DNA from 2 places in the Arthrobacter sp. MDT2-16 genome. Region 2 is predicted to be linked to the other one. Evidence: riboswitches for the same ligand, from Rfam matches in the RefSeq annotation. Region 2 holds a riboswitch; the other holds the start of a gene.
What was found. Region 2 has a riboswitch for S-adenosylmethionine ahead of ACX80N_RS02640 (ABC transporter substrate-binding protein). Riboswitches for the same ligand answer to the same signal wherever they lie in the genome.

Region 1 (3,972 bases), on a different contig from region 2:
CGACACCGCGGGGTTCGTGGGCTTCGCGCTCCTCGGGCCGGCCATCGGGATCGGCACCTGAATGGCCGGGACAAGCCTCGCTCTCCTTCTTTGCGCACGGAAATCATGACTAAATTCCCCGCCATGCACGGTGTTACGGTGGGGGCGTTCAGCGGTAAGCGGCGGCTCCATCCGGGCCGCTACGGGACCAGCCAGGAGGAATCATGAGCGTCGTCACGAGTGTCTCGGAGTGCAGCGTCCACAACTGCTCGTTCAACCACGACGGCTGCACCGCCGTCGCCATCACGGTGTCCGGGTCCGAGGAACATGCGTCCTGCGCCACCTTCATCGACACGTCGATCAGCGGCGGCCTGCCCAAGGTGCTCGCCCATGTGGGGGCGTGCCAGCGCTCCGAATGCAGCTTCAACCACGACCTGCTGTGCAGTGCACCGGCGGTCAAGGTGGGCCCGGGCGCCGAGGCCGCCGACTGCCTCACCTACACCCACGCCTGATCCCCCTCGTGGACCGGGGAGACGGGAGGGACCCGTTCCCGGGTCCCTCCCGTCGTGCGGAGCGGGGCGTCAGATCTCGATGGGCCCGTCGGAGGTCTCGAAGGTCACCGACATGATGCCCGGCGTGCCGTTCGGGGCGATCCACTGGACCCGGACGCCGTCGAGGGTCTCCTCGACCTCGGTGCCCAGCCACTCGGTCACCCGCTCGGAGGAACCGGCGATCGTGAGGCAGTCCAGCTTGACGGACGCCGGACGGGCCTTCGAGGGGTGCAGTTCCTCGGTACCCTCGTCCCAGCGCAGCAGGTAGGGGACCTGCGGGTCGGCGATGAGCCCCTTGATGCCGATCTGCTGCCAGGTCAGCTCCTGGCCGTCGGGGAACTTGCGGTTGCCGGGGACCGCGCTGCGGCCGAGGCGTTCCTCGAAGGGCGCGAGGTCGTCGACGGCGACGCACCAGCCCATCCAGCCTCCGCCGGCTTCGGAGCGGGCGCGTACGGCCTGGCCGAACGGCGCCTTGTCCGACGCGGGGTGGTTGAGGACCTCGACGACCTCGAGGTACTGGCCATTGGCCAGCGGGAAGATCATGTTCCGGGTGCCGAAGCGGGGGTGCACACCGCCCTTCACAGGCTCCATGCCGAGCCGGCCCGAGATGCGGTCGGCGGTCGCGGCAAGTCCATCGGGTTCACAGGCGTACGAGACGTGATCCAGGCGCATGCCGACAGTGTTGCACTAAGTGATGGGGGTCTCAGCTAAGGCTTGCCTTACTCCTGATGCTGCGCCTCGTGCGGTCACCGACGGTCCCCTCGGTGTCCCGTTCCCGACCGCCCGGGCTGCCGCTTCACGCATCGTCACACGTATTGCCGGATCAGCTCCGATGGGCTTTCATGAATGCAGGTCATGAGTGCCAGCACGAAGCCCCGGCTTGCTGGCCGGCAACCCTCCAACCGCGGTGGGGTGCCCCGGGTGAAGACCAGGTTCGGCGCCGTACCGGCGCCGCGCAAGCGCGGGCTCCTGCGGGGCCGATGTCCGGGACGGCTTCGTCGGCAGGGCATCGGACGAGGAGGAGCCCCTTGACCAGGGAGCACCATGTCCAACGATTGGTCCTTTGAGACACGCCAGATCCACGCCGGCCAGGTGCCGGATGCTGCCACGGGGGCGCGTGCGCTTCCCATCTACCAGACGACGTCCTTCGTCTTCCCGAGCGCGGAGAGCGCGGCCAACCGGTTCGCCCTGACGGAGCTCGCCCCCATCTACACGCGCATCGGGAACCCGACGCAGGAGGCGGTGGAGACGCGGATCGCGAGCCTCGAGGGCGGTGTCGGCGCCCTGCTGCTCGCCTCCGGGCAGGCCGCCGAGACCTTCGCGGTCCTGAACATCGCCGAGGCCGGGGACCACATCGTGGCCAGCCCCAGCCTCTACGGCGGCACCTACAACCTCTTCAAGCACACGCTGAGGAAGTTCGGCATCGAGACCACGTTCGTGGAGGACCCGGACGACCTCGAGCAGTGGCGCGCCGCCGTCCGGCCGAACACCAAGCTGTTCTTCGGCGAGGTGGTGTCCAACCCCCGGCAGGACGTGCTGGACCTCGAGGGCGTCAGCGCCGTCGCGCACGAGCACGGGGTGCCCCTGATCGTGGACAACACCCTGTCCACGCCGTACCTGATCCGGCCCATCGAGTGGGGAGCCGACATCGTGGTGCATTCCGCCACGAAGTACCTCGGCGGGCACGGCAACGCCATCGCGGGCGTCATCGTCGACTCCGGGAACTTCGACTTCGCGCAGTACCCCGAGCGGTTCCCGGGCCTCAACACCCCCGACGAGAGCTACCACGGGCTGGTCTACGCGCGGGACCTCGGCGTGGACGGCGCGCTCGGCGCCAACCTCGCGTACATCCTGAAGGCGCGGGTCCAGCTGCTGCGGGACTTCGGCTCCGCCGTGTCGCCCTTCAACGCCTTCCTCATCGCGCAGGGCCTGGAGACGCTCAGCCTGCGCCTGGAGCGCCATGTCCAGAACGCGCAGGCCGTCGCCGAGTGGCTCGAGGGGCACGACGACGTCGAGGGCGTCGCCTACGCCGGGCTCGCCTCGAGTCCCTGGTACGAGCGCGGGAGGAAGTACGGGCCCGGCGGTACGGGTGCGATCGTCAGCTTCGACATCGCCGGCGGACTGGAGGCGGGCAAGCGCTTCGTGGACGCCCTCGAGCTGCACTCCCACGTGGCGAACGTGGGCGACGTCCGCTCGCTCGTCATCCACCCGGCATCGACCACGCACAGCCAGCTGGGGGCGGAGGCGCAGCTCACCGCGGGAGTGCGGCCCGGCCTGGTCCGGCTGGCCGTGGGCCTGGAGAACATCAACGACATCCTCGCCGACCTCGACGCGGGGTTGCGCGCCGCCAAAGGAGCCTAGCCCTTCGTGACCACCTACCCTGCCGCACCGCTGCACCCCGGGGTCGACGGCCCCCCGTCGGGAGACGGACTCCTGCGCATCGCCTCCATCGGGCCCCTGGCCCTGGAGACCGGGGGCGAGCTGCCCGACGTCCAGCTCGCCTTCGAGACCTGGGGCAGGCTCGACGCGGACCGTTCCAACGCGGTGCTCGTGCAGCATGCCCTGACAGGCAGCTCCCATGTGGCACGCGGTGCCTCGGAGGAGGAGGGCTGGTGGGACTCGCTCGTGGGCCCCGGCCGCACGGTGGACACCGACCGCTACTTCGTGGTGTCCGTCAACATGCTGGGAGGCTGCTACGGCTCGACGGGGCCGGCCAGCCTCGCACCTGACGGCACACCCTGGGGGTCGAGGTTCCCGTTCGTCACCATCCGCGACTCCGTGCGGGCCGAGGGCCTGCTCGCCGACCACCTCGGCATCGACCGGTGGCATTCGGTGCTCGGCGGGTCGATGGGCGGGGCGCGCGCCCTCGAATGGGCACTGATGTATCCGCAGCGCGTGGAGCGGTGCGCCGTCATCGCCTGCACCGCCGCCAGCTCGGCCGAACAGATAGCGTTCGCCCAGGCGCAGGTGCAGGCCATCCGGCTCGATCCGGCGTACCGCGGCGGCGACTACTACGACGGCCCGCATCCGGATGCGGGCCTCGGCATCGCCCGCCGCATCGCGCACATCACCTACCGTTCCGAGCGCGAGCTCCAGGCGCGCTTCGGTCGTGCGGAGCAGGACGCCGAGCAGCCGTTCGGGTCCGTCCTGCCCGCCGACCGGGGCCGCTACCAGGTGGAGAGCTACCTCGACCACCAGGCGGACAAGCTCGTGGACAGGTTCGACGCCAACAGCTACGTCATCCTGACCGAGGCCCTCATGAGCCATGACGCGGCGAGGGACCGCGGCAGCCTGGAGGACGCGCTGGCCACGGCGGCGTCGGAGTTCTTCATCGCGGCCGTCGACACCGACCGGCTCTACCTCCCGGAGCAGTCCGTGCGGCTCGCCTCCGGCCTGCCCGGGGAGGTCCCGGTGCACCGGATCTCCTCGCCGGTGGGCCACG
Region 2 (3,972 bases):
CCACCACCACGCCGCCGTCCATGAAGGTCACGGTGTCCGAGACGTTGCGCGAGAAACCCATCTCGTGCGTGACGACCACCATGGTCATGCCCGCCGAGGCGAGGTCCGCCATGAGCGCCAGGACGCCCTTGACGAGCTCCGGGTCCAGGGCGGACGTGGCCTCGTCGAAGAACATCACCTCGGGATCCATCGCCAGAGCCCGGGCGATCGCGACGCGCTGCTGCTGCCCACCCGAGAGGTTGCCCGGACGGACGTCGGCCTTGTGCTTCAGGCCCACGAGGTCGAGCTGCGCGAGGGCCTTCTCACGGGCCTCGTCGGCGGACATCTTCCGGAGCTTGCGCAGCGCCAGCGAGACGTTGTCCAGCACCGTCTTGTGGGGGAAGAGGTTGAACTGCTGGAACACCATGCCGATGCGCCGGCGCAGCTCGTCCGGGTTGTCCTTCAGGACGGACCGGCCGTCGAGCAGGATGTCACCCTGGTCCGGTTCGATGAGCCGGTTCAGGACGCGCAGCAGGGTCGACTTCCCGGAGCCGGACGGGCCGATGACGGATGCCGTCGTGCCCTGGTCCACGTGCAGGTCGATACCGCGCAGCACGTGGTTGGTGCCGAAGGACAGGTGCAGGTTCCGCCCCGTCAGGGTTCCCGATTCGATGGTCGTCACGCCTTTGCTCCTTCGCCGATCCTCGCGGCCAGTTCATCCGGTTCGGGCTTCTGCTTCTTGCCCACGCGGAGCCGGTTGTCGATGAAGTTCACGAGGTGCGTCAGCGGGATCGTCAGGCACAGGTAGAACAGCCCGGCCGCGATGAGCGGCGACAGGTTGCCGGTGTTGCTCGCGGCGTCGTTACCGACCCGGAAGAGCTCCCGCTCACTGGCCACGAGGCCGATGAAGTAGACCAGCGAGGACTCCTTGATGAGCGAGATGAACTGGTTCACCAGGGCGGGCAGCACGCGCCGCACGCCCTGGGGGACCACCACGAGCTGCATGGACGCGCTGTAGCTGAAGCCCAGGGCGCGCGAGGCCTCCAGCTGTCCCTTCTCCACGCTCTGGATGCCGGAGCGGAAGATCTCACCGATGTACGCCGAGGCGATCAGCGAGAGGGCGAGGATGCCCAGGGGGTACGGACTGGTGCTGCCCGTGATCTGCCGGAGGATGGGACCGAGCCCCAGGCCGATGAGCAGGATGATCACGACGGCGGGCAGTCCCCGGAAGATGTCCGTGTAGATACGGGCGATCCACCGGAACACGCGGTTGCGGGAGATCCCCATGATCGCGAGGAGCATGCCGACGACCGTTCCGATGATCCCCGAGGCCAGGGCGAGCATGAGGGTGTTCGGCAGGCCGACGGTCAGGAGGTCCGGCAGGACGGCTGCCATCGCCTCCCAGTCGAAGAAGGTCTTGCCGAGCTGTTCGAGGGCGTCCATGCAGGGACCGCTACTTTACTTCCACGGCTTTGCTGCCGGGCTTCCAGTCGGAGGGCATCTCGCGGTCGGGGTACCACTCCTTGGTGAGCTCGGTCCACGTGCCGTCGGCGACGACGGCGTCGAGGCCCGCGTTCAGGGCGTCGATGAGGGGCTGGTTGTCGCTGTTCACGGCGTACGCGGTGAAGTTCTCGGTGTTGATGATCGTCTCGGCGATGGTGGTGTCGTCGCCTTCCTTGACCTGGCCGGTGGCCTGCTGCGACGGCGCCACCCAGGCGTCGACCTGGCCGTTCTTCACGTTCGCGTAGACGGTGTTGTAGTCCGGGAAGCGCACGGGCTCCAGACCCAGGGTGTTGGAGACGTAGTCGTCCTGGACGGTGCCCTGGACCACGCCGATGCGGGTGCTCTCCGAGAGGAAGTCGAAACCGGTGACCGGGGAGCCGTTCTTGGCGACGACGGCCATGTAGCCGAAGTCGTAGCCGTTGGTGAAGCCGACGTTCTCGCGACGGGCCTCCGTGGTGGAGATCGAGGAGGATCCGACGTCGTACTGCTTGTTCTGCACCTGGGCGAGGAGCGCCGAGAAGTCAGTGGACGCGAACTCCACCTCGAGGCCCAGCTTGTCGCCGATGGCGCGCAGCAGCTCGTTGTCGTAGCCGGTGAAGACGCCGTCCTCGAGGAAGATGTTCGGCGGGGCGTCCGACAGCGTGCCGACGCGCAGCGTGCCGTCGGTGATGAGGCCGAGGTCCGCCGTGTCGATCTCCTCGATCGGGGTGGTGGTCTCGGTGGTGTACTTGTCCAGCGACTGCTGGTCGCTGCCGGCCAGGGCGTCCGTGGTCTCGGCGGGTTCGCTGCTGGAGCTGCTGCCGCAGGAGACGGTCAGGGCGAGCATGGGTACGGCGAGTGCCGCGAGGAGCTTGCGGGAAAGATTCATGGTGTCCTTCTTGGAGGCGGGCCCGGGGAGGGCGCACTGGGTGAGATCGTTCGCCGGGTACCGGCGGGGGAGGAGATGCTGCTCGGTGACACGCTCGCTGTTCTGGGCTGTGCGCGCTGTGGCGGGAGGTGCCGACGAAAGCCGGGACATGACCGCACGACGCCGTACTTGCCAACCGGGGGACTGGGCCCGGCGACCGAATCTTCACCTGGAGCACCCCACTACGGGAGAGGGTTGCTGTCCAGCCGGCCAGGGCCTGAAGGCTGGAACTCTTGATTTCAGCAAAACGCTAGGGCAGGACGGAGTGCCGGGTCAAAACGGGACCACGGACATTGCGCCGCTTGACGCGCAATCACGCCCGTTCAGGCGGGTGGTGTGGCGGACTTCACACGAAGCGGTCCACGAGCTCCGTGAGTTCGGCGGTCAGTGGGGCCGACGTGCGGAGCTCCTGCCCGTCGAGCGAGAGGACGGGGGCGAGGAGCCGGATGCTCGAGATGAGCCATACGGCGTCGGCCTCCAGGAGGTGGTGCGGCTCGAGCGGACCGTAGCCGAGCTCCCACCCCTGCTCCTTCGCCGCCGCGAACAGCGCGGCCTGCGAGGTGCCCGCCAGGATGCCGCTCTCCAGCTGCGGCGTGAGGAGGGTCTTCCGCCCGTCGCGCTCGCGGGCGAGCAGCACGGTGGAGGTGGGGCCCTCGAGGACCTTGCCGTCGGAGGAGGTGAAGATGACGTCGTCGGCGCCGTGCGCCTTGGCGTAGCGGATCGCGGCCATGTTGACGGCGTAGGAGAGGGTCTTCGCGCCCATCAGCAGCCACGGCGCGCGCTGCGCCACCGTGCTGTCGTAGCCGCGTTCGAGGAAGAGGACCTTCAGGCCCGCCTCGCGCTGGGTCAGGGTCGACGCCGGGACCGGCGCCGCCTGCACCCACGCCGTCGCCCGTCCCGCGCCCTCGACGCCGCGGGTGGCGATCAGCTTCACGACGGCGTCGCTCCGGCCGGGCTCGGCCGCGGCGAACGCGCGCAGGGCGGTGCGGATGGCACGGCTCCACGCCTCGGCGTCGGGCACCTGAAGATCGAGGGCCGCGGCCGAGGACGCGAGCCGCGCCAGGTGCGCCCGCTCCTTGCGGGGTGTCCCGTCCACGGCCAGCATCGACTCGAAGACGCCGTCACCGCGGGTGGCCCCGAGGTCGGAGATCATGAGCTGCGGCTGCGACGCGTCGGCGATCCTGCCGTCGTCGTGGGCCGGGTCGAGGAACACGAGAACAGTCATGGCCCCAGCGTATCGGCCCGGGGCGCCGGAGCCCTCAGGTCAGGCGCACCTTCCGGGTGAACAGCTTCTGCAGCAGGATGAAGGCCAGGAGCAGGGCCCCGATCACGATGCGCGTCCACCACGAGCTCAGGGTCCCCTCGTAGGAGATGAACGTCTGCACGATGCCGAGGACGAGCACCCCGGCGAGGGATCCGAGCACGTAGCCGTACCCGCCGGTCAGCAGCGTCCCGCCGACGACGACCGCCGCGATGGCGTCCAGTTCCAGCCCGGTGGCCGCCAGGCTGTACCCGGAGAGGCTGTAGAACGAGAACAGGATCCCGGCGATCGCGGAGCACAGCCCGCTGATCCCGTACACGAG

Region 1: linked by a shared signal. The riboswitch ahead of ACX80N_RS13655 (bifunctional o-acetylhomoserine/o-acetylserine sulfhydrylase) and the one ahead of ACX80N_RS02640 (ABC transporter substrate-binding protein) in region 2 are both predicted to bind S-adenosylmethionine.

What each region holds. Positions count from the first base shown of each region.
Region 1 covers NZ_JBTNDP010000007.1:199,867-203,838, forward strand. Annotated here, with positions in the region: gene ACX80N_RS13640 (CPBP family intramembrane glutamic endopeptidase) at 1-61, shown strand, start outside; gene ACX80N_RS13645 (DUF1540 domain-containing protein) at 204-491, shown strand; gene ACX80N_RS13650 (VOC family protein) at 561-1,202, opposite strand; SAM riboswitch class IV at 1,382-1,498, shown strand; gene ACX80N_RS13655 (bifunctional o-acetylhomoserine/o-acetylserine sulfhydrylase) at 1,575-2,891, shown strand; gene metX (homoserine O-acetyltransferase MetX) at 2,898-3,972, shown strand, end outside.
Region 2 covers NZ_JBTNDP010000001.1:544,621-548,592, reverse strand. Annotated here, with positions in the region: gene ACX80N_RS02650 (amino acid ABC transporter ATP-binding protein) at 1-661, opposite strand, end outside; gene ACX80N_RS02645 (amino acid ABC transporter permease) at 658-1,422, opposite strand; gene ACX80N_RS02640 (ABC transporter substrate-binding protein) at 1,433-2,350, opposite strand; SAM riboswitch class IV at 2,510-2,628, opposite strand; gene ACX80N_RS02635 (aminodeoxychorismate lyase) at 2,736-3,614, opposite strand; gene yjfF (galactofuranose ABC transporter, permease protein YjfF) at 3,649-3,972, opposite strand, start outside.